DNA from 4 places in the Chryseobacterium sp. D764 genome. Region 4 is predicted to be linked to each of the others. Evidence: riboswitches for the same ligand, from Rfam matches in the RefSeq annotation. Region 4 holds a riboswitch; each other region holds the start of a gene.
The links. Region 4 has a riboswitch for cobalamin ahead of KYG33_RS16695 (TonB-dependent receptor plug domain-containing protein). Riboswitches for the same ligand answer to the same signal wherever they lie in the genome.

Region 1: it holds a riboswitch for cobalamin, as region 4 does, so the genes downstream of both, prpB (methylisocitrate lyase) here and KYG33_RS16695 (TonB-dependent receptor plug domain-containing protein) in region 4, are expected to answer to the same signal.
Region 2: it holds a riboswitch for cobalamin, as region 4 does, so the genes downstream of both, KYG33_RS08700 (acyl-CoA thioesterase) here and KYG33_RS16695 (TonB-dependent receptor plug domain-containing protein) in region 4, are expected to answer to the same signal.
Region 3: it holds a riboswitch for cobalamin, as region 4 does, so the genes downstream of both, metE (5-methyltetrahydropteroyltriglutamate--homocysteine S-methyltransferase) here and KYG33_RS16695 (TonB-dependent receptor plug domain-containing protein) in region 4, are expected to answer to the same signal.

The regions. Positions count from the first base shown of each region.
Region 1 is NZ_CP079219.1:362,639-370,459, forward strand. It holds gene KYG33_RS01530 (sensor histidine kinase) at 1-674, shown strand, start outside; gene KYG33_RS01535 (LytR/AlgR family response regulator transcription factor) at 679-1,446, shown strand; cobalamin riboswitch at 1,797-1,988, shown strand; gene prpB (methylisocitrate lyase) at 2,445-3,341, shown strand; gene prpC (2-methylcitrate synthase) at 3,344-4,498, shown strand; gene KYG33_RS01550 (bifunctional 2-methylcitrate dehydratase/aconitate hydratase) at 4,593-6,044, shown strand; gene KYG33_RS01555 (CoA-acylating methylmalonate-semialdehyde dehydrogenase) at 6,178-7,674, shown strand; gene KYG33_RS01560 (acyl-CoA dehydrogenase family protein) at 7,773-7,821, shown strand, end outside.
Region 2 is NZ_CP079219.1:1,933,096-1,940,916, reverse strand. It holds gene KYG33_RS08710 (XAC2610-related protein) at 411-1,109, shown strand; gene KYG33_RS08705 (HD domain-containing protein) at 1,111-1,701, shown strand; gene KYG33_RS08700 (acyl-CoA thioesterase) at 1,759-2,142, opposite strand; cobalamin riboswitch at 2,261-2,441, opposite strand; gene KYG33_RS08695 (hypothetical protein) at 2,475-3,275, opposite strand; gene KYG33_RS08690 (GEVED domain-containing protein) at 3,535-4,626, shown strand; gene KYG33_RS08685 (hypothetical protein) at 4,680-5,348, opposite strand; gene KYG33_RS08680 (endonuclease MutS2) at 5,458-7,605, opposite strand.
Region 3 is NZ_CP079219.1:373,340-381,160, forward strand. It holds gene mmsB (3-hydroxyisobutyrate dehydrogenase) at 1-623, shown strand, start outside; gene KYG33_RS01575 (enoyl-CoA hydratase/isomerase family protein) at 691-1,473, shown strand; gene KYG33_RS01580 (Lrp/AsnC family transcriptional regulator) at 1,558-2,019, opposite strand; cobalamin riboswitch at 2,215-2,401, shown strand; gene metE (5-methyltetrahydropteroyltriglutamate--homocysteine S-methyltransferase) at 2,575-4,878, shown strand; gene KYG33_RS01590 (hypothetical protein) at 5,083-5,793, shown strand; gene KYG33_RS01595 (helix-turn-helix domain-containing protein) at 5,795-6,592, opposite strand; gene KYG33_RS01600 (aldehyde dehydrogenase family protein) at 6,721-7,821, opposite strand, start outside.
Region 4 is NZ_CP079219.1:3,685,357-3,693,177, reverse strand. It holds gene KYG33_RS16710 (DUF5074 domain-containing protein) at 1-1,466, opposite strand, end outside; gene KYG33_RS16705 (cell surface protein) at 1,495-2,688, opposite strand; gene KYG33_RS16700 (YncE family protein) at 2,703-3,836, opposite strand; gene KYG33_RS16695 (TonB-dependent receptor plug domain-containing protein) at 3,833-5,866, opposite strand; cobalamin riboswitch at 5,975-6,160, opposite strand; gene KYG33_RS16690 (transporter) at 6,251-7,198, opposite strand; gene KYG33_RS16685 (cytochrome-c peroxidase) at 7,211-7,821, opposite strand, start outside.

The DNA of each region.
Region 1 (7,821 bases), 1.6 Mb from region 4:
TTATTCTTTCCACTTTTTCAGATTTGATCGGGGGCTTTATTTATGGAAGTTTTTTTCTGGCATACCGTTACTACAAAAAGAATACAGACTATCAGAAACAGCTTGCTCTTTATGATCATGCATTGTCTGAAAGTAAAATTAATCAGCTGAAAGCGCAGCTTAATCCTCATTTCTTGTTCAATAATCTCAATATTCTGGACCAGCTCATAGAAGAAGATAAACGAAAAGCTTCCGACTTTCTTAACGAATTTGCAGAGATATACCGCTATGTTTTAGATGTTTCCGATAAAAAATTAGTAGCAGTGGAAGAAGAGCTTGCTTTTGCAGAGAAATATTTTAATCTGATCCAGTACAAATACGGAAATGCCTATTCATTAGAAATAAATCATATAAGATCCCCAGGAAATATTATCCCGTTATCATTACAGCTGCTTTTGGAAAATGCAGTTCAGCATAATCTTGGAACGCTTACAAATCCAGTTGTAGTCACCATAAATCTGGATCAGACAATAACCGTTTCAAATAATGTTATACCGAAGCGTAACAGTAAAAAAACGTCTGGAAGAGCGTTGAACAATCTTAAAGAACAATATACGTTATTAACCGACCGACAGGTAGAAATATTAAAAACAGAAACCGGATTTTCAGTAACACTTCCTATAATTCCAGTATAAAAATATGATAAAAGTTATAATTATCGAAGACGAAATTCCTGCCAGAAACAAATTAAAACGTTTTATCAGCGAATTGGAAGAACCGGTTGAGATCGTTGCAGAGATTGATACCGTAGAAGAAGCCGTTACTTTTTTTAAAAATTCAACAGTAGACCTGATCTTTTCTGATATAGAATTATTGGATGGAAATGCCTTTGAAATCTACAGTCAGGTGAACATTTCAAGCCCGATAATTTTCACAACCGCTTACGATCAGTATTGGATGAATGCCTTTGAAAGTAATGGTATAGAATATCTTTTAAAACCATTTTCACAGGAACGTTTCCAAAAAGCATGGGGTAAATTTCTTTTATTAAGAACTTCTGCATCAGAACAGAATGATGTCCTGATAAAACTTCAGCAAATGCTCAATAACAGTCATCCAGAGAAAAAATATAAAAAAAGATTTACGGTCTCCTCACATCAGGGAACTTATTTTGTAAATACTGAAGAGATCACTTTCTTTGAAGCAGAAGAGGGAATTGTCTTTGCTTTTGATACTGCAGGAAAAAAACATCTGCTTAATGAATCTACACTAAAAGAAATTGAAAATCAGCTTAGTCCTTCGGATTTTTTCAGAATTAACCGAAGTGAAATCGTTCAGAAAATACATATTGAAAGGATAGAGCGTTACAACAGAAATACACAGTCTATCCAGATAAAAGGACATAAAATCCACCTTATCACAAGCCAGAGTAATACCTCTGCTTTCAGAAAATGGATTGAAGAATAAAGATTAAATTTTTGACTGAAAATGATATAAAAAAGATCATTTGAAGCCAGAAAATGAGCATCCATTATCGCTAAAAAAAAAGTTTTAAAAAACGCTTCAATTCCAGAATGAAAAACAATAACAAGTAGACAGTTTCTTTGAACTTGTCTGATTTTTTCACGACATATCTTGTGGATTTTGTAACAAAAAATGGGCAGGATAATCTAAATTATAATGTCTGTTGGGTGAAGAATGTATTTTTAATAATAACATAATCAATGGATTATGATTAAATAATTATTGTTTGCATAAAATATCTTTCATGTTTTTATAAAATACCTATATTTACCACCAAGGAGTTCTTAACATCTTCTTTATCAACCGAAACTGGTTACACTTAGCTGTGTCTTAAAAGGGAATCGTGTGCAAATCACGAACTGTCGCGCAACTGTAAGTAACATCAAGGTTTTTATCAAAAAAGGTCCACTGTATACCTCGTTATATGGGAAGGGCGATAAAAACTGTTACAAGTCAGGAGACCTGCCTATTTCGAATTGACGATGCTTTCGCGGTCTGAAGCTTATAGTCAGGTATGATACGATATGGATAACAGTGGGATCAATATATTTTGTCAGCTCGTGTTATTTTTATGATGCAGATAAGTAGTGGAGTGGTATGCTCTTTCATTATCGTGTATTCATCGTATTTTTCCTTTTCCATATTTTTCTTTCTCACAGGCATTGTGAAGTTTATCAGGAACTTTTTATGAGGATTTAATCAATATAAAAAGTTAAAAAAATGTATCCATTCGATTTCGATTATTCATACAGCAGCAGACTTGGAAATAAACAGATTGGCACGGAGATAATGGCTCTGAATTCCGGATTACAAAAATCGATTAAAACAAATCAGTTATTTTTTGATTTCCTTTTTAACATATCATGCAATGCCGGTAGCTATTGTGATGCCTGTTCATGGTTTTCTGTAAAACAAATTTCAACTAAACAATAAATATTATAATGACTACAAGTGAAAGTTTGAAGTCTCCCGGTATGAAATTTCGGGAGGCCATGCGAAAAGAAAGTCCCCTTCAGATTGTTGGCACCATCAATGCCAATCATGCATTGTTAGCACAGCAGGCAGGTTTTAATGCAATTTATCTTTCAGGAGGAGGTGTTGCCGCGGGTTCTCTAGGGATTCCGGATCTAGGAATTACCACGCTGGAAGATGTATTGATTGATGTTCAGCGTATCACGAATGTTTGTGATGTACCGCTCATGGTAGATGTTGATACCGGATTCGGACCTTCAGCATTCAATGTGGCAAGAACTGTAAAGTCACTGATTAAAGCTGGAGCTGCGGCCCTCCATATTGAAGACCAGGTAGGGGCAAAACGCTGTGGACACCGCCCGGGAAAAGAAGTGGTAACCAAAGAAGAAATGGTAGACAGAGTGAAAGCAGCGGTAGATGCCCGTACCGATGAAAATTTTGTAATTGGTGCCCGTACCGATGCATTTGCTAATGAAGGATTGGAAAAAACATTGGAAAGAGCAGCAGCTTATAAAGAAGCTGGAGCAGATTTTATTTTTGCAGAAGCCGTTCCTGACTTAAGCTTTTATCACAAGTTTGTTGAAGCCGCAGGAGTTCCAGTGCTGGCTAATATTACCGAATTCGGGATGATCAGAATGTACACGGTGGAAGAATTAAAAAATGCAGGCGTGGGACTGATCCTTTATCCGCTTTCTGCTTTCCGTGCTGCCAATAAAGCCGCTCAAAATGTATATGAACACCTTCGTAAAGACGGAACACAGATCAATGTATTGGATACTATGCAAACCAGGGAAGAACTCTATCAAAGCATCGGATACTATGACTACGAACAAAAATTAGACAACCTTTTTAAACAAAATAATTGATAATGTCAACTAACAGTGAACCCACATTTAAACCTAAAAAAAGCGTTGCGCTTTCAGGGGTAGCAGCAGGTAATACGGCTCTTTGCAGTGTCGGAAAAAGTGGAAACGATCTCCATTACAGAGGATATGATATTCTGGATCTGGCAGAGAAAGCACAGTTTGAAGAAGTAGCTTATCTTTTGATCTACGGCCAGCTGCCAACCGGAGCACAATTGAAAAACTATAAAGCCAAACTAAAATCTTTGAGAGGGCTACCTCATTCTGTGAGAAATATTCTTAAGAGTATTCCTGCAGCGGCTCATCCCATGGATGTCATGCGTTCCATGGTTTCTGCTATCGGAAGTATTCAGCCGGAAAAAGATGATCATAATATGGCGGGAGCAAGAGATATTGCAGACAAATTACTGGCATCTTTCAGCTCAGGTCTGTTATATTGGTATCATTATACCCATAATGGAAAAGAAATTGACGTAGAAACCGATGATGATACAATAGGAGGGCATTTCCTTCACCTGCTGCATGGGAAAAAACCTGCAGATTCCTGGGTAAAAGCAATGGAAATCTCGTTAAACCTCTATGCAGAACATGAATTTAATGCCTCAACATTTACCAGCCGTGTGATTGCCGGAACAGGATCTGATATTTACTCTGCAATTACCGGAGCAATTGGTGCTTTGAGAGGACCTAAACATGGTGGGGCAAATGAAGTTGCTTTTGAAATCCAAAGCCGCTACAATTCTCCTGATGAAGCAGAAAGCGATATTCGCAAGCGTATTGTGAACAAAGAAGTGATTATTGGCTTTGGACACCCGGTGTATACCATTTCAGATCCGAGAAACGTCGTGATTAAAAAAGTGGCGAAAGAACTTTCTGAAGAAGCAGGAGATATGCTGCTGTATAATATTGCTGAAAGATTGGAAACGATCATGTGGGAAGAAAAGAAAATGTTCCCGAATCTGGATTGGTTCTCCGCTGTTTCTTACCATCTGATGGGAGTGCCTACTCTGATGTTTACTCCGTTATTTGTCATTTCAAGAGTGACCGGATGGAGTGCTCATATTATAGAACAGAGACAGGATGGAAAGATTATCCGTCCAAGTGCCAATTATACAGGGCCTGAAAACAAAGAATTTGTGTCCATCAACGACCGGAAATAATGGAAAATAGAATGTCGGAAATGAAAAAACAATAATTCATTTTCAATTTTCCACTCTTAACTTTTAATTAATTAAAATTTTTCAATAATAAAAAATGAGTTCACACATCTCAAACGAAAGACCACAACCCGATCAGGTATTAACAGACATTGCAGACTATGTTTTAAATTACGAAATTAAAAATGACTTAGCATGGAAGACCGCTCACTACTGTCTTCTGGATACAATCGGCTGTGGGCTGGAAGCATTGACTTACCCGGCATGTACAAAACTTTTAGGACCTGTGGTAAAAGGGACAGTAGTTCCTAACGGCGCAAAAGTACCGGGTACCCAATTCCAGCTGGATCCCATTCAGGCAGCGTTCAATATCGGAGCGATCATCCGTTGGCTGGACTTCAATGATACATGGCTGGCAGCAGAATGGGGACATCCTTCTGATAACCTTGGAGGGATTCTGGCGACCGCAGACTGGTTATCCAGAACAAATATTGCAGAAGGAAAATCACCTTTAAAAATGAAACAGGTACTGGAAGCAATGATCATGGCTCACGAAATTCAGGGCGTAATGGCATTGGAAAATTCATTCAATAAAGTAGGACTGGATCACGTTTTATTGGTAAAATTAGCTTCCACAGCAGTTGTAGGAAAGCTGGTCGGATTAAACCGTGATGAAATTGTCAATGCCGTGTCACTGGCTTTTGTGGACGGACAGTCTTTAAGAACTTACCGTCACGCTCCCAATACAGGTTCCCGTAAATCATGGGCGGCAGGAGATGCTACCTCAAGGGCAGTACGTCTTGCCCTGATTGCAAAAACAGGAGAAATGGGCTATCCATCTGTATTGACAGCAAAAACATGGGGATTCTATGATGTTTCCTTCAAAGGGAATGAATTCAAATTCCAGAGAGAATACAGTTCTTATGTAATGGAAAATGTACTCTTTAAAATTTCTTTCCCTGCCGAATTTCACTCGCAGACTGCAGTAGAAGCCGCAATGACATTACACGCAACTTTAAGAGGCCTTGGAAAAACAACAAATGATATCAAAAAAATTACCATCCGTACCCATGAAGCTGCTATTAGAATTATTGACAAAAAAGGTCCGTTAAATAACCCTGCTGACCGTGACCACTGCATCCAATATATGGTGGCTGTACCATTGATCTATGGAAGACTTACGGCTGCCGATTATGAAGATAACATCGCTTCAGATCCAAGAATTGATGCACTTCGTGACAAAATTGAATGTGTGGAAGATGTTCAGTTTACTGCAGATTATCATGATCCGGAAAAACGCTCCATTGCCAATGCGATGACGGTAGAACTTAATGACGGAACTGTTTTAGACGAAATAGTGGTAGAATATCCTATTGGTCACAAACGAAGAAGAGACGAAGGTATTCCTGAACTGATCAAGAAATATAAAGTTAATCTTGCTCGTATTTTCCCGGAAAAACAACAAAGAACAATCCTTGAAAATTCATTGGAATATGACACATTAGTGAATCTTAACGTCAATGAATTTGTAGATCTTTTAGTCATTTAAAATCAAAAGAGATGGAGAATTGAATATCAAAACGTTTTTAAAGAATAGTCGATATTTTTTTGAAAAATGATCAGTTCTCCATTCTCATTTTTATGATTAAAACTTTCAATGCTCCATTTTAATTAAAAAAACTATGTCACAAAAAATAAAAATATTAATCAATGGAAATTTTACAGAAAGTAAAACGAAAAACTATCTTCCTGTAGAAAATCCTGCTTCACAGGAGATTCTGGCAGAAGTTCCTCTCACGGAATTGTCTGAAATAGATGAAGCTATTGAAGCCGCTGCAGAAGCTTTCAAAATATGGAAAGAAGTTGCCACTCCGGAAAGAGCAAGACTATTTCTGAAATACCAGCATCTTTTAAAAGAACATCAAAAAGAAATTGCGGAAATCCTTTCCAAAGAAAACGGAAAAACCTTTGCAGATGCTATGGGAGATGTTTGGCGCGGCATAGAAGTCGTAGAGCATGCCTGTAATATTCCGACCCTGATGATGGGGGAAACAGTAGAAAACGTAGCAAGAGGAGTAGATACCTACAGTTACATTCAGCCTCTTGGGGTCTGTGCAGGAATTACTCCTTTCAACTTCCCGGCCATGATTCCTTTGTGGATGTTTCCTATGGCGATAGCATGCGGTAATACCTTTATCTTAAAACCTTCAGAGCAGACTCCTATGACCTCCATGAAAATGGCAGAACTGTTTTTGGAGGCAGGTTTTCCTAAAGGTGTTTTAAATATTGTTCACGGTACCAAAGATCAGGTAAATCATATTTTGAATCATGCCGACATCAGGGCTATTTCATTTGTAGGCTCTGTACCGGTTGCAGAACATGTCTACCGCACCGGAACCGATAATCTCAAAAGAGTTCAGGCTTTTGGCGGAGCTAAAAATCATATGGTAGTTATGCCCGATGCCAATAAAAGTCAGGTGATTAATAATCTGGTAGGAGCTTCCTGTGGTGCGGCCGGTCAGCGTTGTATGGCGATCAGTGTGGCTGTATTGGTAGGAGAGTCTCAAAATTGGATAGAAGATATTAAAACTGCTTTAAGTACAGTAAAGCCAGGGGTCTGGTCTGATGAATCAGCTGCATTTGGCCCATTGATCAATAAGCAATCTAAAGAGAAAGTAGTAAGGTTGATCAAAAGTGCCTACGATCAGGGAGCAGAAGTCCTCCTGGATGGAAGCAGCTATACCGTAGAAGGCTATGAAAACGGATATTTTGTAGGCCCTACCTTATTTAGCAGTGTTTCTGTGGATATGGACATCTACAAAGAAGAAATTTTCGGGCCGGCATTGCTGTTATTAAAGGCAGAAACCTTAGATGAAGCGATAAGGATCATTAATGAAAACCCATACGGAAACGGAACCTCAATTTTTACTAATTCAGGAGCCGCTGCAAGAAAATTCCAGCATGAAATTGAAGTAGGGCAGATTGGTGTCAACCTTCCGATTCCTGTTCCGCTACCATTTTTCTCTTTTACGGGATGGCGGAAATCATTCTTTGGCGATCTGCACTCTTATGGAAAACAAGGCGTTCGTTTCTATACCGAAACCAAAACCATTACCGCCCGCTGGTTTGAAGAAGATGTGCCGGGAGGAAGTGTGAATATGACCATCAACTTAAAATAATGTAAAACGGATAATTGAGATAATTAGCCTTCTCAATGATCCATTTTTTTACATTCAATTATTCATTCTCAATTCAAATAAATTTTCAATTTAATACTATGGAGTTTAACCTAAATGAAGATCAGCTGGCATTTCAGGATGCTGCGA
Region 2 (7,821 bases), 1.8 Mb from region 4:
TGCAATACAAAGTAGTGAAATTTTTAAAATAAATAGTATAAATATTTGATAATCAGATTTATAAATTTTACTATGAATTTTGATAAGAATGAATTTGATCAAAAAATGTTTAAATTTTAAATGAAAATGAAAGAAATAAAGAGAAAAAAAGTTATCATTCATTAATTATTGCTCATTACCCAAGATATAGCCCCGATAGCAGCGGTTACCTCACAGCGGCTTGGGTTCAGGTACGGAGCGAGGAGTATGAGCGTATAGCGGGAAATAGCTTCTTATTACTGAACACTCTTTTATTTAAAGGCTGTTAAAATGTTTCAGATCCTTACAGATAATAAGGCCGGAATTTTGAGATCGGTATTATGATTCGTATTTTTGTTAGGAAAAAAACACCTAAATCACTTACTATTACCATGAATTTATTCAATAAGTATAAACATTTACCGGCTTTTGTTTTACTGGGGCCTGCATGTTTCGGACAATATCAGTTTGAGGTTAAAAATGCATCAAAGAATTATGATGCAATCATCCAGGTAGAAAATTGCTATGATGACCGGTGCAGCGGCAAAGGAACTGTAGAATTGTTTGATCATAAAAATACAAAGGTACAGACTTTTGCATCGGATAATCTGGTGTTGGAAACAGATCAGACTGAAAAGCCCAGGCTGGGAAAAATGATCCAGCTGACAAATAAACAGAACTCTGTAATCATTAATGATTTTAATTTTGACGGAACTGAAGATATAGCGGTAAGGAACGGGAATATGGGAAACTATAGCGCTGCTTCCTATGACGTTTATGTATTCAACAGTACAAGAATGGCATTTGTGAAGAGTAAAGAACTTACGGATCTTGCGTCCAGTGCTCTTGATATTTTTGATGTGGATGTGAAACGTAAGCGCCTGATCTCCTATGGAAAATCTGGCTGTTGTGATATTTTTACCACTGAATATGCTGTTGTTCCCAATAAAGGACTTGATAAAGTCTTTGAAAAAGAAGAAGATATGACGGTAGAAGGCCGCGTAAAAGTGATCACTAAAGAAAAGATCAATAATAAGTGGGTAACCAAAACAAAGGTGTACCCTTCAGAACAATATAATAGAGAAAAGTAAGATGAAAATTCAGAAAGAGATTGATTTTATCCTGGCAGTGGATGCCTTGAAAAATGTACAGCGAAGAAATTATAATGCTGACGATTCCCGAAGAGAGAATACTGCGGAACATTCATGGCAGATCATCATTCTGGCTCAGATTCTTTATCCATATGCTAAAAACCGTGCAGATATTGATCTGTTGAGAGTGATAAGAATGCTTTCCATTCACGATTTGGTAGAGATAGAAGCTGGGGATACCTTTATTTTTGATGAAAAAGCAATGGTAGGGAAGTTTGACAGAGAGAAAGCATCTGCACAAAAGATTTTCGGTATCCTGGATGAGCCTTTGCGTACAGAGTTCTTCAATCTATGGCTTGAGTTTGAAGATGAGAAAACACCGGATGCTATTTTTGCCTGTGGAATCGACAGAATTATGCCATTTATCTTAAATTCTCATACTTCAGGAAAAAGCTGGACGGAAGCCGGAGTAACAGAAAAACAAATCCGGAATATGCTTGAAAATGCTATCAGCAGAGCATCGGATGAAATGGGAGAAGCCTTTGAACTGCTGCTGAGCAGAAGCCTGGAAACTGAAAAAGTTGTGAAATAAATTTATTGAAAATAGAATAATTTTCGGGCGGCCTTTGGCCGCCCGAAAATTTATCATTTATAGTATCTGGATTGGTTTCTTGAATTCGTCAATCGCTACAAAAGTAAAATCACCTACAATGGCTTTTTCTCTTTCATAGGAATACATCTGCTCGGTATAGATCTCAACATTTACTTTCATACTTGTTTTTCCTACGTATGAAACTTTGCCAATCAGTTCAACAATAGTTCCGGCTGGAATAGGTTTCTTGAAATCGATCTTGTCACTGCTCACTGTTACCACTCTTTTTCTGGCAAATCGTGTGGCTGTAATAAAAGCTACTTCGTCCATCAGCTGCATGGCCGTACCACCAAAAAGGGTATCGTAATGATTGGTTGTGTTAGGGAAAACCGCTTTAAAGATTCTGGTTTCGGATGCTTCAATTCTTTCTTCTGTAGTCATATATCATTATTAATTAAAGCGAAATGAAAACGATATTAAAACAACAGAATAATGACAGGAACTTAAAGAACCCCCTGAAACAATCCATCAGATCAATACAACTTCAAATCGCGAAAGTTATTTGTTTAAAGAAATAGGCAGGTCTCCTGACTTGTAACATCTTTTATCTCCTTCCCATGCCTCGCACAGTGGATCTTTGATAAAGATTTCAGTTACTTACAGTTGCGCGACAGTCCGTGATTTTCACACGGTTCCCTTTTAATCTGCAGTGATGCAGAACCAATTCCTGTGATGAATAAGCGTAAAACTTTTCGAGTGCAAAAATAATGAATTTATTCCGGATTATGGTAAATAATCTGGCTGATTACTCTTCCTTTCTTGATGGTCCACAGCGTGGTGTATCTGTTTTCTCCTGAACCGTTTATCATGTATAAGAAAATATTATCGGTGTCCAGGGATGTTACGCCAATATTCTCAAAATCCATAGTAGGCTGGAACATGTTTTTGATGGCTTCTCTTACAAAGACAGAACCTCTTCCGGGTTGTTGTACTCTGATTGATTTGATCTCAGTCATTCCTTCAGGAAGATCATTTCCGATTCCCCAAGGTTTTACTTTATCAATGGTAAGAAGTTTTCCTTCCGCATCTTTTTCCTTTTTACGGTAGCCGGCATTGGAAGGGTAGATATCAATCACAACTTTGCTTCTTTGGGCAGTAGGAACTTTTGGATCAGAATTATCTGTGAAAATAAGTGATTTTCCGTTTTTGGACCTGGAGGGAGTATAGGCCGGAAGCTGGTCTATATAAGCAATACGTTCTTTATTGACCATTCCTTCTTTGTCCAGTGTTTCATAACGTACAAATGGTTTGTCTTCATCCTGTTTTTCAGGATATTTGATCCAGATCCACTCTGTTTCTCCGGGAGCAGGTTTTACATAAACAAATACATCTCCTTTACGCATACGGATCTTATCTACAATTTTTCTGTAATTGTCTTTATGAACCCGTACATTGGCATATCCTTCTTCAGCTTTTACAACTCCGAAAGGAACTTTATTCTGCCCTTTTACAAAGGCTATAGATAAAATACTGAAAGCGGATAAATAGAATGCTTTGTTTATGAAAGTCATCATGAAAATTTTTTGATCCCCCAAATATATAAATTAAATGCTTTTCAGGAGATAATTTATACCATTGCAGTTCTTTAAAATCTTGTATTTGTTTCAGATGGATTAAAAATGCAGATATCTTATGGGATTATTTTGTATAATAGGTGTGATTTTTGGCTTGTAATTTAAAATGTATTGATAAAATATAACAATAAATGAAATATTTATAAGAATTATTTCAAAAAATGCTCTATTTTTCAGGAGAATTTAAAAACTAATAAACATGACAAAAAGACTACTTTATGTATTCTCTTTTATTTTGGGTATTTCAAGCTTTCAGGCAGAAAACAAGATAGAAGCAGGATCAAAATCTTTATTTTATTGTGATACAAATGCTCCAACAGATGTTGTGGTATCAAATGTTAGCCTTACTTCCGCAACGGTTACCTGGACTGCCGACCCAAATACTCCGAACAATTATGTAAGATACCGGAAAGCTGGCAGTACCACCTGGATGATAGCAACGGGATTGTCTGGGCAAAATGTGTTTACTATTGGTATGTTAGAGCCCTGTACAATTTATGAAGTACAAGTTGCAAAAATATGTAACACGATAACGGGAACATGGTCCACTCCTATATTTTTTACAACAGTCATCAATTACTGTGCAAGCGCTTCTACAGATACCAGCATGATGCATATTTCCAATGTGACAGTAAACTCCACAGGGGTTACGGCTCCCATGGTCAGCAACTCCGGCTCATCCAACTATACAGATTACAGAAGCGATGTAAGCCGTAGAATAAAGTTTTTTGTAGGAAGTGTGGGCAATAAACTTTCGGTAAGTAATAGCTGGACCGGAACTCCAGGTACAACAACGGTAACTGCATGGATAGATCTCAATGCTAACGGCATTTTTGAATCCAGTGAAAGAGTAATGGTTGCCAATAATGTTACTCAGGCAGCTCCGGCTGTGTCTGTATTTAATATTCCAAGTTTTGCAACACTGACAACGTGTGGTACTGTAATGCGAGTGGTTTCAAGTCAAACTACACCTACAGATGCTTGTGGGACATTCACCTATGGCGAGGTTGAAGATTATGGGGTAGATATTATAAATCTCACACTAAGCGTTGGAGAATCAGTAAAATCTGTACAGCCTGAAATTTATCCTAATCCGGCATCTGATATTTTAAATATTTCCGGCACTTCAGAAGCAGCAAATTTTGAAATTTATAATGCTGTGGGACAAAAAACAGGAGAAGGTAAAGTTTCAGATCATAAAGTGAGCCTTCATCACCTTTCAAAAGGTGTTTATTTCATCCAGCTGAAAGACAGAGAAAGAGTAACCCGACTAAAATTCATTAAGAAATAAAATGAAAAAAGAGTGTTTGAAAAAACACTCTTTTTTTATCTGCAATATAGTTTTTAAGATTCTGTATTTTGTTGTGTAGAACCATAAATGGCTTGGGGATTATTTTTCAGAAAGTAAGAAAAGATCCCATAGAATAAAAGAACGAAAAGATATAAAACGGAACATAGATAAAACGCAGTCCCGAAACCATAGCTGATCGAAATATCACTTCCAAATCCCATCGCTATTTTATTATTTCCAAATCCTTCCATATTAGATTGAAATGTCAGATAAAAAATAAGTAAAGAGGCGAGTCCTATAATAGAAAGAATAATATGATACAGATATTTCTTTCTGACATTCTTCATCACCTGAACAAGAATTCCTGCAATAGCAGCCAAAAATGCAATGATGATCAATGGGTTAGGAGGAATGTTTTGCTTGTCTTTTTTATTCTTGGGTTCGTTCAGAGGCGAATATTCAATATCTGTGTCTGAAGATGTATCTGCTTCTGCTTTATCATTTCCAAGTGCGGCGCCAAAAGGTGAGCTTTTTTTGAGGCTTTCCTTCATTCGCTCATTGATAGCCTTTTTGGAAACTCCTGTTATAAGATCAGTTCCTTTGACAGACATTAATGTTGTATCTCCACATTTTATCAGGAAAAACGGAAAGAAAAAACATAGAATAATAATCGTATAACTGGGTATTGGTAAAAGGTCTGAAAGTGCTTTTAATGGTTTCATAAATTATAGTTTTATATAAAAATAGAAAAAATTTAGGATTAAATAGAAAAGGGAGAGCACCTTCTGGCACTCTCCCTTGTTATTTGCATTTACTTAATTTTCGGATTAATTAGATTCTCTCAAGTTCATCCGCATTAATTGTTGTTTTGAAAGTTCCGTAATTAACAATCACTTTGTTTCGGGAAATCTTTTCGATAGTTCCTACACTGGTACTTCCTGTAATACGAACACGCTGTCCAATCTTCATCCAAAGAGCACGGTCGCTTTTACGCTGTTCTTCCAGTTTTTCATTGGTTTCTGCAATTTTTTCAATGACTTCCTCCTTTTTCAGCTGTTGAGTAATTTTTCTCTTAACAACCTGCAGGCGTTTTGTTTCATCTTTGTCATGGCCCAATTTTCTGAATTTCTCTTGCTCAAGAAGCTTTACAAAGTCTTTTACAACATCCTTTCTGGATTTTCCCTTTGTATAACTGTCGATGAATGTTTCAATCTTATTCCCGAACTGAAGCTTGCGGTGTTCCTCCTCATATAATTTCTGGAAATTGAAAAGTTTCTGCTGAAGCTGATCATTCAGTTTCTGAAGATTGTCACGCTTATCTTCTACAGATTCTTTTCTTTCTGCAAGATCAGATTTCAGCTTTTCAACTTCAAATTTCTCCTGCTGCAGCTTTACAATAGTCTTATCAAGGTTAACAATATCATGCTCTACCTTTTTCTTCGCAGAATGGATAATAAATCTTGGGATTTTATTCTTTTCTGCAACTTCAAAAGTAAATGAACTTCCTGCCTGGCCTACTTCCAGCTTATACATCGGCTCCAGTGTTTCTTCATTGAAGAGCATTGCTGCGTTCTGGGCATTGGGAAGCTGTTCTATCACCAGTTTAATATTGGTGTAGTGCGTTGTAATAATGGCAAAACTCTTTTTGTCGTAGAAAAACTCCATGAAACTTTCTGCCAGCGCACCTCCAAGTTCAGGATCAGAACCGGTACCAAATTCATCAATCAATAGAAGCGTATTGGCATCTGCCTCACGGATGATTCCGGACATTTTCTTCAATCTGGATGAATAAGTCGACAGGTGGTTTTCAATGGATTGATTATCACCAATATCGGTCATGACTTTCTCAAAGAAAAACATTTCAGATTTGGGATGAACCGGAACCAGAATACCACTCTGAATCATCAGCTGTAATAATCCTACTGTTTTCAGAGTAATTGATTTTCCACCGGCATTAGGCCCGGAAATACAGATGATTCTGTTATGTTCTGTTAAAGCAAGAGTCTGGGGATGAATCGTTTTATTCTCTACTTTATTTCTCAACCATAGCAATGGATGGTAAGCGTCTTTAAGCTTCAATGTCTTATGACGGTTGATCTTTGGAAGAATTCCATTCACTAAATCAGCAAATTTAGCTTTCGCTCTTGTAAGATCCAGGTCAAAAATATAAACCTGATATCTCCATAGCTGAGGTTGAAACTCTGCCAGTTCTGTGGTAAGCTGTCGGAGAACTTTGTCGATTTCTTTTTTCTCTTCTTCTTCACTTTCACGAAGCTTGAAGTAATGTTTTACAACACTGTCCGGCTGAATGTAAGTAATGGAACCTGTTTTGGAAATTCCCAACGTTCTTCCGGCCACTCTTTTTTTGAATCCTGATTTTACAGCCAGAACTCTTTGGTCATCAATAATTGTTTCCCGGATATCATCCAAAAAGTCACTCTGTCCATAGGTGGTGAGTGCACGGTTGAAATTTTCCTGAATTGCTTTTTTAGCAAGCTGAATTTCAGTTCTTATGCCTTTTAAGGCCGGAGAAGCTTCATTTTTTACTTCACCAAAACGGTTGAAAACCTTATCTACTTTATCAATGATCTCTTTTCTGAATTCCAGTACAGAAACTTCTTGTAATAAAGTAGGAAATGTTTCGGGCATGGTAGGGAAGAACTTCTGCAGTTTTCCGATCTGTTCCGTGATGGTTTTTATTTTGATGAAAGCAGCATTTTCCAGTCGGTAATTCTCAATCAGCATCAGTTTCAGCTCACTTTCAATATCTTCATATTCATCAAACGGAATCGCATTTGAACTTTCAAAACTCGACAGATATTCTGACGTTTTTTTTAACGAAAGTTCCGCCTCGTCTATTTCCATTGGGCGAAGTTGAAGAATTTTTTCTCTTGTTTTCGGAGAATACGCAAATGGGGAGATTTCCGCGAGCAATTGCGGAAACTCTAATTCGTCTAAATCTTCTTTATCTATATACACACTGCAAATTTAGTGAGAATTTTGATTATTACGTATATCCGAGAGATTTACAGAATAAATTAACTTTAAATCTGATGTTTTTTTTGAACCCTTAAAATGATAAAAGTTTTAAGGTTTACCGATGGATCTAAATACCTTGATACATAAAGTAAGTGATCCGTATGATTGAAAAAACAGAATAATTTTTTTTTGAAAAAGAAAAAGTTTGAATGTATA
Region 3 (7,821 bases), 1.6 Mb from region 4:
TATTAATTGACAGCAGTACCATTGATGCAGTTACAGCCCGTACAGTGGCTGAACTTGCTGCTTCAAAAGGCTGCAGAATGATAGATGCACCCGTTTCCGGAGGAACTGCCGGAGCTCAGGCAGGTACACTCACCTTTATTGTGGGTGGTAAACAGGAAGACTACGAAAAAGCCAGGCCGATACTCAAGTGTATGGGACAGAATATATTTCATGCCGGAGAATCCGGGGCGGGTCAGGTTGCTAAGATCTGTAATAATATGCTGTTGGCCATTCACATGATCGGAACTTCAGAAGCTATCAATCTGGGGGTGAAACATGGTCTTAATCCTCAGGTTTTAAGTGAGATTATGCAGAAGAGTTCCGGGAAAAACTGGTCCTTGGATGTTTATAATCCCTATCCGGGAGTAATTGAAAATGCTCCGGCTTCCCGTAATTATTCTGGTGGTTTTGCCGTAGACCTGATGACAAAAGATCTGGGCCTTGCTGCAGAAGCGGGTTTGGAAACCAAAACATCTACACCTCTTGGCAATACCGCATTGAATTTGTACAGAATGTGGAGCGAATCCGGAAATGGAAAAACAGACTTTTCAAGTATTATTCAATTTCTAAACAGAGACCTTTAAAAATTGAATAGAAGGTAAATACTGTCTATGATTACTTTTTAATAATTATCAACTATCAATTAAAAAAATGACTTTCGAAACATTATTATATCAACAAAACGGACCTGTCGGAACGCTGACGATAAACCGTCCGCAGGCATTAAACTCCTTGAATGAACAGGTTTTACAGGAACTGAAATCATTTGCCAGCAAGATAAGATCAGATAAAAATATCAGAGTATTAATTATTACCGGTTCCGGGGAAAAAGCTTTTGTTGCAGGGGCTGACATTAAAGCCATGCAGCAAATGACTCCCGCAGAAGCAGAGACTTTTTCTATTGCTGCACAAACTGCTTTTAATGCTATTGAAGAACTTCCGTTTGCTGTGATCGCTGCTGTGAACGGTTTTGCATTGGGAGGAGGGTGTGAACTGGCATTATCCTGTGATATTATCCTGGCTAGCGGGAAAGCAAAATTTGGACTCCCTGAAGTGACATTAGGATTATTGCCTTGTTTTGGCGGAACCCAGCGTCTGCCAAGAGCTATCGGATTATACAAAGCAAGGGAAATGGTTTTCTCCGGAGAATTTTATTCCGCAGAAGCTTGTAAAGATTTTGGTTTTGTCAATCATGTTTTTGCGCCCGAAGAATTACTCAACGAAGCTCAAAAACTGGCAGAAACAATTGCCGCAAGAGGACCTGTAGCTGTGGCAAAAGCAAAACAGTCTTTAAATACAGGATTTGAACTGCACATTACGGATGGGTTAAAACAGGAAGCTGCATTATTCGGAGAGTTGTTTACAACAGAAGACCACCATGAAGGTATCGGGGCATTTATAGAAAAAAGAACCCCGGACTTTAAAGGAAATTAATACATTGGAAGATAGAGAATTGAAAATAGCATGGTTTAAGTTAAGTATCATTTTCCATTTTCAATTCTCAATTTTCCATTTTTATTATATGGTGATTCCATGATTGTTTTTCACCTCAGCCATGACAAACGTACTGTGAGTGCTCCCTATAGAATCTACAGATCCCAGTTTATTAAACACAAAATCCTGGTAATGTTTCATATCCCGTACCTGAACTTTCAGAAGAAAATCAAAATCTCCGGAAATATTGTAGCATTCTGCAACTTCTTCAATTTCTAAAATTTCTTTCACAAAATCATAACCTACAGATCGGTCGTGAATTTTCAGCTTAATCTGACAGAAAACCGTAAACCCACGGTTGAGTTTTTCAGCATCAAGAACAGCGGCATATCTTTTCACAAACCCTTCCTGTTCCAATCTTTTTACTCTTTCAAAAACAGGTGAAGTGGAGAGGTTCACTTCTTTAGCAAGCTCTTTAACGGTCAGTTTTGCATTTTTCTGGAGCAGCCTCAGCAGCTGTACATCCTTATCATCGAGTTGTTCCACAGAATATTATTCTTTTAGATTATAAAAACAGTCAAATGTAAAGAATTATATGCTTTTTACTGTGTTTTTTAAAGTTTATTTTGCTTAATTAATTAGCTTTTATTGTGTGTTTATTCTGTATTGTTAATTTTACACAAGATTAAAAACTTTTACTGATGACTATCATTACAGGTAAAAGTACAGTTCTTTAGAGATACTTCATCAAACAGGAAAGGTTTTACGTAACGTAGATTAATAGGGAATCGTGTGAGAATCACGAGCTGTCGCGCAACTGTAAGTAACATACCAAAGGTTTCTGTCTTAGTATATCCACTGCCAAAAGCGGGAAGGATGATGGAAACTGTTACAAGTCAGGAGACCTGCCTTTACTGAATTGACGATGCTTTCGCGGTCTGAAGCTTTGGGTCATACAGATGATATATCGGATTTATACACTTTCTCTGTAAGGGAATTGTATTGTTTGTTATATCATGATCCTGAAATTTTTATCCGTTAAAACATTACGAAGCATTTTTAAAAGACTTTACCATTAAGTTTAATTAAAAAGTAAAAAAAATGCAAACTCACATTCTGGGCTATCCGCGTATTGGTAGCAAAAGAGAACTCAAAAAAGCCTGCGAGCAATATTGGTCAGGTAAAATCCTTTTGGAAGAACTTCTGAATACGGGCAGAAATATCTGTAACCAAAACTGGAACATTCAGAAAGAAGCCGGTATAGACCTTATTCCCTGTAATGATTTTTCATATTATGATCAGGTATTGGATATGAGTCTTGTGGTAGGGGCAATTCCCACACGTTATCATGAAGTAGTGCTTAAAAAAAACAATTCTGAGCTGGATCTTTATTTTGCCATGGCAAGAGGATATCAGAAAGAAGGACTGGATATCACAGCGATGGAAATGACAAAATGGTTTGATACCAATTATCACTATATCGTTCCCGAGTTTTATAAAAATCAACAGTTTAAACTGAGTTCAGATAAAATTTTCAATGAATTTGCAGGAGCAAAGCAGGCAGGAATCAATGCAAAACCGGTCATTATCGGACTAGTTTCTTATCTGTTGTTAGGAAAAGAGAAAGAAGAAGGATTTGATAAACTGGATCTCGCTGGAAACCTTCTTTCCGTATATACAGAGATTTTAACAAAACTTCAGGAGCAGGGTGCAGAATGGATTCAGTTTGATGAACCTTTTCTGGCATTGGATTTAACGGAGAAAGCAAAAGAAACATATCATTTTATTTATACCGAAATAAGAAAACGCTTTCCGAAACTGAAATTTATTATTGCCACTTATTTTGACGGATTAAAAGATAATGGATCACTTGCGGTATCACTTCCTGTGAATACTTTACACATTGATTTGGTTAGAAACCCTGAACAGTTAGATGATATTCTGAATGTCATTCCGGAAAGCTTAGGCCTTTCATTGGGTGTGGTTGACGGAAGAAATATCTGGAAAAATGATTATGAAAAGTCTTTGTCTTTCATTCAAAAAGCAGTTGAGAAATTAGGATCTGAAAGGGTTTTAATTGCTCCTTCCTCTTCATTACTTCATTCACCTTGTGATCTGGATTTTGAAACCACACTTAATCCGGAAATTAAAAACTGGCTGGCTTTTGCCAAACAAAAAGTGGCAGAAGTGGTAACGCTTAAAGAACTGGCATCCGGAACAGAGAATAAACAGATTCTTGCCGCTTTTGAAGATAATAAAAAAGCAATTGCAAGCAGAAGAACATCTTCTCTTATTCATAATGATGACGTGAAGCAAAGAGCAAATGCGGTTACTGAAAAAGATGCTCAAAGGATAAATACTTTCAAAATCCGTAAAGAAGAACAACAGAAAGTACTGCAGCTTCCTTTATTCCCAACAACAACCATTGGGTCATTCCCGCAGACCACTGAGGTAAGAAGCTGGAGAGCAAAATTCAAAAAAGGAGAGCTGACGGCAGAGCAGTATGATACCTTACTGAAAGAAGAGACCCAGAGAACGATTAACTGGCAGGAAGAAATAGGGATAGATGTATTGGTTCACGGGGAATTTGAACGTAATGATATGGTGGAATATTTCGGAGAGCAGCTGGAAGGTTTTGTATTTACAAAAAATGGCTGGGTACAAAGCTACGGAAGCCGTTGTGTAAAGCCTCCTGTGATCTTCGGTGATGTTTCCCGCCCGACACCAATGACGGTATATTGGTCCCAATATGCACAATCCCAGACTGAAAAATGGGTAAAAGGAATGCTCACAGGTCCTGTTACGATCTTACAATGGTCTTTTGTACGTGATGATCAGCCCCGTTCAGAGACGTGTAAGCAAATTGCTCTGGCTATCCGTGATGAGGTTGCGGATCTTGAAAAAGCAGGAATCAGAATTATTCAGATTGATGAGCCTGCGATAAGAGAAGGGCTTCCATTAAGAAAGACAGACTGGCAGAACTACCTGAAATGGGCCGTAGAAGCTTTCAGAATTTCAGCAAGCGGAGTGGAAGATGCTACACAGATTCATACCCATATGTGCTATTCGGAATTCAATGATATTATTGAAAATATTGCTGATATGGATGCAGATGTGATTACCATAGAATGTTCCCGTTCTCAGATGGAACTGCTGAATGCTTTTGCAGATTTCAGATATCCGAATGAAATTGGTCCCGGAGTATACGATATTCATTCCCCAAGGGTTCCGTCAAAAGAAGAAATGATTGAACTGTTGAGAAAAGCTCAAAACGTAATTCCTGCCAATCAACTCTGGGTAAATCCGGACTGCGGACTGAAAACAAGACACTGGGAAGAAACAGAAAAAGCTTTGATTGCAATGGTGGCCGCAGCTAAAGAAGCCTCCGTAGAATATGCACTTTAAAAAAACTTTAAAATAATTATATTCAACAATTCAGATCGTGTTATGATTTTCATAGCACGATCTGTTATTTTAAAAGGATAAAAATAGGGTGATCATTTAATATTCTATTCATTTTTATATAGTATTTTTGCTGCCCGATGTATTTTGACAGATATGAGTCTTAAAAATACATTGAAAAACTGATAACCAACGATACATTTAAATATGAAAGAATCATTTTCTGAAATGAGATCAGAAACCTACAGCCCGGAATACATAGCCAGAATAAGATGGAGTATTGTCATTCTTTTTGCGGTCATTGCTGTTGTTTTACTGGGATTTTTTATTGATGCTGTTTCACATACTTCTACAGATACCGCATCTGACATGATCTTCTTTTTATTCTTTTTGATTACTGGCCTGCTGGCAGGGTGGCTGGCTTATCAAATGATCAGAAATCAGGATGAGAAAATCAGTGGTCTGCTGATCAATCATCAGGGAATCCTGTTTCTCAACAGAAAAGAGAAAATACTGTCAGAAATTAAATACCAGGATTTGATCAAAAGCAAGGACTCCTATACAAAAGATATTTATTCAGAATCTCAGAATCTCGGAAAATATAGTAATTTCAGAAAAAATCTATATGTTCATGAAAAAGATGAAACCGGAAAACCCAAAAAGAAACTGATCAATCTGGATGTGATTCCACTTAAAAACCGGTATGATCTTATTGGACATTTTCTGAAAGGAGTACAGACTTTTCGCCCCGATCTCAAAATTGATTCTGAGGTTTACAAGGATTTTTATCTTGATGAAAAAACATTACGCTATGCTCCTGACCATCTTAAAAGCGATATGAAAGTGAAAATTATTACAATAGCTGTTGTCATTCTGGTGATCATCGCTTTCAGATACATTTTTTTAGATGAAGTCTAAGTTATTTTGCCTGTAATGAGCTTGGTGGATAGCCAAACTGCTTTTTAAATGCAAAGGAGAAATGAGATAAATTTTCAAAGCCCAAATCCAGATAAATATCGGAAACCGATCTCTCTTTTTGGGTAAGCAGAAAATGAGCTTCCTTCAATCGCCGAAGCTGCAGCCATTGTCTTGGCGGTATCCCGAATATCTTTTGAAAATCTCTTTTAAAGGCAGACAGACTTCGCCCTGTTAAATAAGCAAATCGTTCTACATTGACATTGAAATGAAAGTTTTTGTTCATAAAAGTTTCAATATCTATTTTGTAAGGCTCAGAAAAATCAAATAAAATATCTTTAAGACCCGGATCATCACTCAGCATCAGAAGTAAAGCTTCTTTCTGTTTGAGACGCAGAAGTTCTGTAGAAGCAGGAAGTTCTTCATAGGCCAGTAAAGAGTACATAAAAGAAGTTAATGCCTTTTGATCCGGTTTTATAAAAGCCGGAATATTATCCTTCTTCTCTGCCTGATAGCCATACTCACGGCTGAAATCACGTAAGATGGCTTCATCAAAATAAATGGTTACCGTTCTTATCTCTCCATCTTTAGGAGGGTATTTTGCAAACTTCAGGAGACGGTTTTTTCTTGCAGAATAAAGTTCCCCTTCTTTAAATATCGTCTTTGTGGTACCGTCATTCAGTTCCATTTCCCCGGAAATAACCAGTCCCAGACTATGGATTCGTGCAAATTGTTCTCCTTCCCTGAATTCTGAAAAATGACAGGAGTAATTGATAGGTAAAAGAATATTATTTTCGCTCATGGCTCAGACAGTTATTTCTTGATCGATTCTTTTTTCAAACTTACAAAACTTTTTTAGTATCAATAATGGATTACATATTGTTTAAATCCTCAAAGCCTGCTATTGCACAGACTCTGAGGATTTTAATATCAGGCAAGAATGGTCTTGGGTTCAAGATAAGCCTCCAATCCGAACACACCATACTCACGGCCGATACCACTTTGCTTAAACCCACCGAAAGGAGCATAAGGATCATGTGAAAATCCATTGATACAGATTCTTCCGGCATCAATCTGTGCAGCAATACGTTCTGCATGCTCTTTATCAGAAGAACTGATGTAAGCTGCCAGACCATAAGTGGTGTCATTGGCAATAGCAACCGCTTCCTCTTCATTAGCATAAGGAATGATAGACAATACCGGCCCGAAGATTTCCTCCTGAGCGATACGCATATCATTACGAACATTGGTAAAGATGGTTGCTTTTACAAAATTACCATTTTCAAGACCTTCCGGTTTACCTTCACCACCTGCGAGCAGCGTTGCGCCTTCTTCCTGCCCAAGACGGATGTAGCTTTGTACTCTTTCAAACTGCTTGGTGCTTACCATAGGTCCTACAAGGGTATCTTCTTCATTAGGGTTTCCTACTTTTACCTGTTCCGCCGCTTTTTTAGCCAGTTCATTCACTTCATTCAATCTGTTGATAGGAACAAGCAGACGGGTAGGAGCGATGCAAGCCTGTCCGTTGTTCATATAGGCTCCGAAAACAGCCATAGGAATAGCTTTTTCCAGATCGGCATCTTCAAGAATGATATTCGGAGACTTTCCGCCAAGTTCAAGAGTTACTCTTTTCATAGTATCTACGGCTTCTTTGGCAATAGCTTTTCCTGTAACTGTGGATCCGGTGAAAGAGATTTTTGCGATATCGGGATGCTGGGTAATTTCTGCACCCACTACATTTCCTAACCCATTTACAATATTGAATATCCCTGCAGGCAAACCGGCTTCATGGAAACATTCAGTAAGCAGCTGAGTTTGTGCAGCACTCATTTCACTTGGTTTGATGACGGCTGTACATCCGGCAGCAATAGCGGTAGCCAGTTTGTTGCAGATAAAACTGTTGCTGGCATTCCATGGGGTAATAATTCCTACTACTCCCAAAGATTCAAAACGTACTTTAGAATGGCCGACTGTTTTTTCAAAGTCATATGATTCCAGAGTCGTAATGGTTGTTGTAAAGGCTGAAATTGC
Region 4 (7,821 bases):
CTTACAATCTGTGTTCCTGAACTCCAGCTGCTGATTGAATTGATCCAGTATAAGGCATTTTCTTTATTACTTGCTGAAAATTTACCAGCATTCCATGCTCCCCAATCTCCAATATACTTCGTTGTTGGGATATTGTAAACCTGTGTGGCAAAAGTAGTGGGATTGATGCTGATCAGCTTCTGATCCTGAATTCCCCATACGCTTCCGTCTTTAGCCTGAGCAACAGAATAGAAACCTCCGGCAATGGTACTCACTACCGTATCTGTATTAGGATTAATTACTAAAATTCCTACTCCCTGCTTCACTGCGAATACATATTGTGAAGTACGGATCATATTTCCAATCTGTCCGCTGCCGCCAGTTCCGGCAATTAAAGAACCTACCTGTAAATTATCAATGTTGAAAAGAACAATTCCGGTAGAAGTACCAATATATCCTTTGTGCTCATTTACTCCTACAAATGACCTTCCATCACCGCCTCCAATGTTATTAAACCCGGCAATTTTCTGCATAGTCTGTGCATTAGCTACAACAAGTCTTCCTCCCGGAGTATATTGAGTATCTCCTCCATCGGCAGCCTGTTTTGATACAAAATAGAATTTGTCTCCATAGATGGTTCCATATTGTGTAGTTGCACCGAAAGCCTGGTTGTTGTTTGCATTACTGTACACACGGTAATTGATCTGACCGTTATTGTCAATAAAGTTCACAGAACCGTTGGTATGACCAAACCATTCTTCGTTCACCATGAAATATCCGTTGGTAAAGTTATTGGATGCTACATAAGGAGAAACAGGGGTAAGCGTAGATGAAATTGGGGTAGAATTAAAGCCTACGTTAAAGTTCCAGACATCCCATGAGCCGTTTTCTAATACACGTGAAGAAGCTCCTACGCTGGAATATCCGAAATCAGCATCTGCAGGGTTTTTTACCCAATAAGACCAATACCCGTTAACCGTCCATCCGGACTGCCAGTGATCGTTGGCAGCATCTACGATAGTATAGCTGTCAAAATCATAAGCTGTTGTATTAACGAAACCATTCACCGGATATAACGGATAAGTGGCATTTCCGCTTTTGATCAGTGCATTGGTACCTTGACCGTTTATGTCAAAACCTATTCCTCCTACTGCTGACCCAAATTGTGTTCCCTGATACAGCAATGTGTAAAGTCTGTGATCTGCTTTAGCAATAGCTTTAAGCATATCTTCACCTGTAGCATTCCCGTCCCATTTGAATCCCCAAACCATAGCGTCAGGGTTTTTACTGTCGTTCCACTGCACTACAAAAGCAGCTTGGTTAGCTCCTGATCCTACCCAATACTGAATATCAGAAAAACTGATTGTGGTGGTATTAAGCTTGCTGATCCCCGAAATATCATTTCTGGGTACGCCCTGAACTTTTATCTGTGCATTTGATAGACATGCAAACAGAAAAAGCATCATAAAAAGGTAAAACTTTTTCATTTTTTATTAATTTAAATAGATTGAATTATTATTTGAAATGTAAATCGTAGGCTCCTGCCACTTCTGTAGAAACTTCTCCCAGCCAGCCAGCTTCCTGATTGACTCCTGTATATATTTTCATAAAATCTACCCCGGGAAGTTTCACATATTTTCCGTTTCTGTCTACAGCCCATGAAATATCAATATTGGAAGCTTCGTCATTATTCGGAGCATTATCAGCGTATCCGAAATCATATGACTTTCCTACCCAATACGATCCGTCACCATTCTGATCGTAAAAATTGTTTGCCAGTCTTGTTCCCGAAAAGCCGTAAGAACTATCGGTAAACCATAAAGGATAATAGCTTTGTACATGGAACGTATTTTTTGTTTTAAAACCTTGATTCCCCAGATTATCATTCCACTTGATATATTCTACATCGGTCTGCCAGAATTCGGTTCCGGCTACAGGTGTTTTATTTTCATCAGGTTTATGGTACGTTATACTGTACTCTTTTACTGTTGCGTTTTTAAAATATTCGCTGCCTGCAATTTCATACCATTCATCATTATCAGGTTTTCCGTTTTTGTTTCTGTCGTAGGCTACCATAATAATTCCCGGCTCACATGATCCTGAACGTTGATCACTGGCATCATTTCCAAAGAATGCATTTCCTAACACTTTAAAATCTCTTCCGTTCAAATTCGGAATGGTATGATCAAAACCGAAAACCACATATCCGCCATATCCGCCCAGACTGATCATGGTAGAATTACCTCCCACCAACGATTCGTTTGCTTTCTGAAGCATATTTGCAGCGGTATTTCCAGGCATATATTCCGGAATTTCATTCATGAACTGTCCTACAGCAGGACGGAATTCCAATACTTTAGCAATATATTTACTGTAAGGTGTTTTCTCTTTGGTAACAATGATTTTAGAATGATAAACCTGTTCGTTTCCTTTGTTATTAATTTTTAAAGTCAGCGGATAAGCATCTGCTGTTGGGCTGATAAATTCAAGTTCTGAATTTTGAGAGATAATAGAATCATTGATACTCCACGTAACCGATCCTGAAGCATTGGTTGGAATACTCAAAACCTTTAAACGTTCAATGGAATAAGAATCATCAAGACCGTTAAAGGTAAACTCCTCTTCATCATCGTGCTTACAGGCTATTACACCTGCCAGGAAACATGATAAAACTCCGATTTTTAAATAAGTAAAGGTATTTCTCTTCATTTCTTAAAGTTTGGTTATTTGTATAAAAAGGTAAAGTGGGCAGGGATATTTCCGCCTTCTGTTTTCCATTTAAAATGTCCGTTTTTATCAAAGCAATAGACAAATCCCATAGAAACATAATTTCTGGCATCTGTCATATAGATATCTTCTGTGATTGGGTTTACAGCAATTCCGTAAGGTGTTTTAATCGCAGTTTCGTATTCTTTGTCAAAAATGCTGTTGGCAATAATTTGTTCTGTTTTTACATCAATGATCCCAAAGCTCTTCTTATAGCTGTGTGTGTTGTAATTGAATTCATTTCCGTAGAAATAGAGTTTATCATTAACGATTGTCATTTCACTCACTGCGAGGTGGAAATCTTTTTTAACAATTCCTGTTGCTGCATCTATAAGGTATAGGCTGGAAGGAACGTTATAATAATCTCCTCTTGAACTCACGTACAGATCACCGTAATTATCTTTTTTAATGTGGTGAAGATTAATCGCAACATTTAATTTTTGGATTTCAGTAAAAGTGTTCAGGTCTATTACAGAAACGGTATTGTCGTAATCAGGAGCTTTGTATCCTCCGGAATTGGCCACAAATAATTTATTCCCTACAATTTCCATTTCTTCCGGTTGATACCCTACTACCACTTCACGCTGGATGGAAAGAGAAACTGTATCAATTTCCACAATTTTTCCTTTGGGTGCTTTTGGATTAACCGCTACCGGACCTGCATAGCTGCTGGCATAAGCTTTCCCTCCTTTAAAGGTTAAATAACGGCAGTTCTGTAATGGAATAGAAGTAATACGTTTGGCTGTTTTGGCATCCAACACTTCAATCTTGTTGGAAACATTGACAACAATATACAGCTTGCTTCCGTAGATCTTAATATCATTTCCAACATCTCCCAGTTCTTTCACAACATTCGGATTAATCTCCGCGTAGATGTTCCTGTAATAGGTTCCTTTGGTATAATCAAAAAAGTCCAAGGTACATTTGTTGCTTCCCATATTTCCTTCATTCAGCATGTAGAAACCTTTGATTGCTGTATTTTCTGATGGAAGTCCCTCTACCACTTCCTGGCGGACAATAATATCATCCGTACGGCATGAACTAAGAAAAGCTAAGACAAGAAATAAAAAGTAAAAGTTTAGTTTTCTCATAAGGTAAAGTTTAGAATAAGTTTAAAGTTTCTGCCCGGCATCGGATAATTGATCACTACATCATAATATTGGTTGAAAATATTATTCATCTCAAGGCTTACTTTAAATTGATGATTCGCCCAGTTGAATTTTTTCTGAACAGACAGATCATGGGTATACCAAGGCTGTACATAATTGTATTGAATGTTGTCCTGGTTCACATCATACCTTTCTCCTACATACATCGCACTGTAATTGAAACTCCAGTCTTTATAGTCCGCCATCAGGGTGAAGGAGCCACTATGCCATGGTGTGTAAGGAATCTGATTTCGGTAGAATGTATCCTCCGGATCTGTCATATCTCTTGCACTTTGGTAAGTGTAGGAAAGCAAGGGTCTCAGTTTTACTTTTCCTAACTGCATTTCTGCCTGAACATTCACGTCAGCACCTATGATTTCAACCCGTCCAAGGTTCATCATCAGCCAGCGGAACATACTTCCGTTAGGGGCTGCAACAATCTTATCCTGTACTTTGTTGTAATAACCGTCTACTTTAGCATAAAAGGATGTAAAGAATCGGTTTTTATAATTCTTCTGATACGTAAATCCTACATCATACTGATTGGTAAATTCCGGCTTCAGGTAAGTATTTCCGATATTAGTGTAATACAGATCATTGAAGGTTGGCAGTCGGAAAATCCTTTTATAGAAAGCTCTTAAAGTAAGTTCAGGAATTATTTCAGGCTGGTAGCTCATAAATACAGCTGGGGTCCATTCTCTGCTGTCTCCGGGTCTTTTATTTTTTCTTACTTCTTCAAAAGTAAAAGTTCCTAAAAGGCTGCCCAGGATCTTGAATCTGTTCCACTGATACGTTGTTGCCAATGCAACCAATGTAGTGTAACGTGTAGGATAAGAAAAGTTATCCAGATTGGCATCCAGATTATTGTACTGAAAATCCCCGCTCAGACTGACATCCCAATTGGATGTGATAGAATAGATATTGGATGAGGAAAGATAGAGCTCTCGTTGGATATAGGTGTTATCGGTATGAATAATAGACTGCGAGCGAACAGTATCCATAAAATGAGTGTAATCGTAGGCAAACTTTGCTTTCAGCTGAGTTTCAAATCTGGGAAACAGTTTTTTCCGAAGATTGGCCTGCACGAAATAATTTTCATCAGAAAGTCTTGCTCCTCTTCCTCCAAAACGGCCATTCACAATAGGAGCCGGCATTCCACGGTCTGAAATATAACCATAGCCTCTTACATTCCAGCTTCCGTTATTTAAAGTTCCGTTTAACGAAGTTTCAAAACGTTTCGCTTTGATATCTGAGTCCTGCCTCTTTGCAATTGTATCATAAGCCTGCTGTCCATCAGGATATTTCTTGGCATACCGAAATCTGTAAATCCCATCACTTTGCAGAAATTCTCCACTGAAGCTGGCAGAAGTTCTGTCTGAAATTTTCTGTTCCAATCGGAATGACGGATTAAAAAGGTCTATGGAGGCACTTTTTGCTCTTATCACAAGATTGGTTTTCTTTATTCCTTTAAATACAGGCGTTTTAGGCTGTAAATAGATAGATCCCGAAGAACCGAAATCTTTTGCCGGCTGAAAAATCTCGCTTTTCTGCCCGTTATACAATGATATTTCTTCCAGATCATCCAAAGAATATCTTCCCAGATCTACCAGTCCGTTCTGTGCATTTCCCAGTTGAATTCCATCATAGAAAACGCCTACATGCTGACTTCCGAGGCTTCGGACATTAATGGTTTTCAATCCGCCAATCCCTCCATAGTCTTTGATCTGAACACCGGAAAAATACCGAAGAGCATCTGCTACAGAATGACTGTTCAGTCTTTCCAGCTGCTCGCCCTGCAGGGTTTGTGCCGGAAGAATTTCTTTGAAGTTTTTCTTGTAAAGGTTGATCCCTTTGATTGATTCTTCCTGAACACTGTCTTTTTTCTTGGTTTGAGAAGACAAAAGGTGAGATGTTAACACCAGTATTGTGAAAACAGCTTTATGAATTGCAGAAGTAATTAGTTTTGCCGCCATTAGCTCATTTAGGATAATGAAGACGCTAATGGATATAAGAATACAACGACAAAGCACAGCTGTCACTGCACAGAATCATTGATGTCCTAAGCTTTATTCCACGAAAGCGTCAAACGATTATTTTCTGGCAGGTCTTCTGACTTACTCCATTTTTGAAATCCTTCCCATTAAAAAACAGTGGATATATTCTTCAAAAATCTTGGTGCGGAGCTTACAGCAGCGGGTCTGTTCCGGATTTTCACCGGATTCCCTTTTAAGAGCTTTTTAGGGCTCACCAAATTTCGGCAAAGATAAAAAATTATTCCTAACCCCCAATTAAAATCATGATTCATAAACAATTAAAGCTCCCGAAGGAGCTTTAACATGATTAAAAAGGGGTTTTATTTAAATTCCGATATTCAGGAAAATACTAAATCTGGATTTTGCTTCAATATCACCACCAGCCAAATGGGTATACATAGGAAGCATGAGTTCACTTCCCAGGCTCAGTTTTTTATAAGAGGCTTCAAACCCAATCTTCCCATACAATGCACTTCCGGCTGTATTGGGCAGGGCTTCATCAAACTGCTTGTTCTGAGCATACACTTCTCCCTGCACTCCGGTTTTTACAGAAAAGATAGATTTTTCATTTCCTGCAACCTGATAAAATCCTGTTGCAGCGTAGTTCCACTGGTTTCCGAAATGGTAATTCTTCTTATTTTCCGTTTTGATTGTATAGTCTGTATTGACCAATACAGCTACTTTATTCTTTTGAAATTTATAATTCAAAGCCGCCTGATAATCCCAGCTTCCTGTTCCCAACTGAAAACTCGGATTGACTCCGGATGCTCCTTTTTCATCAAACTTTCCCAAAGGAATTTTCACGCCCAAACCTCCGCTCACGTGATGGAAATTATCTTTAGAGCTCATTAGCTGATAGATTCCCATCAGGTTCAGATCTCCGATTCCGTTGATTTTGATATCTCCCTGCATAGTCCTTTTTTCATGAAAATGAAATGGCAGACTTGCATATACACTTAGTTTTTTAGTCAATGGAATTTTTCCCCAAAGCTGTAAGGTATTAAAATACTGATCCTGTGTAAGATCTTTTACAAATAAATTTTCTTTTGCTTTGTAATGCTGTGCAAAATATTTGATTCCGATAAACTGTGGATTCAGCAAAGATTCAAAACCGGATGATCCGTTACCGGCCGCACAACCGCATGCATCACAGTCATCATCAAAATCAATTCTGCTAAAGCCATTCTGAGCAATATACATACTGTCTCTAACCAGATTTGCCTGGCTCAGGCTAAATACCATTAAACATAGTATTGCTATAATCTTCTTCATGTTTTCTATAATTTATTCTGCAAATTTTGGATTGGATATAAAACTTTTGTCGGACAATGTTTTCAGGAAAGCAATAATCGACTGTTTTTCCTGACTATTCATGGCTATTCCTGTATGACCATTCTGTTTCAGCTGAGGATCAAGATTCGCATTATCTTCCACCTGTTCTGAATAGAAATTGAGTACAGCATCTAATGTGTAAAACCTTCCGTCATGCATATAAGGTGCTGTATATTCTACGTTTCTCAAACTTGGAACACGGAATTTCATCCAGTCTACCTGATTAAGAGTAACTCTGTAACGCCCTGCATCTTTGAACTCGGTGTTATAATACATTCCTGTATTACGGAAGCTTTCATCGGTAAATAATTCTCCGCTATGGCAAGAGGCACATTTCTGTCCGAACAAAGCCATTCCCTGAGATTCTGTAGAAGTAAACTGCTCTTTTCCCTGCCTGAACCTGTCATATTTTGAATCTGCAGAAATTAAAGAAGCCATAAACTGTGACAGTGCTTTTAGAATTCTTTCTCCGGTAATGGTTTCATCTCCGTACGCTTCCCTGAAAAGTTTTTTATATTTCTGATCATCTTTTATTTTTGAAATGGCTTCCGGTATAGAACTGT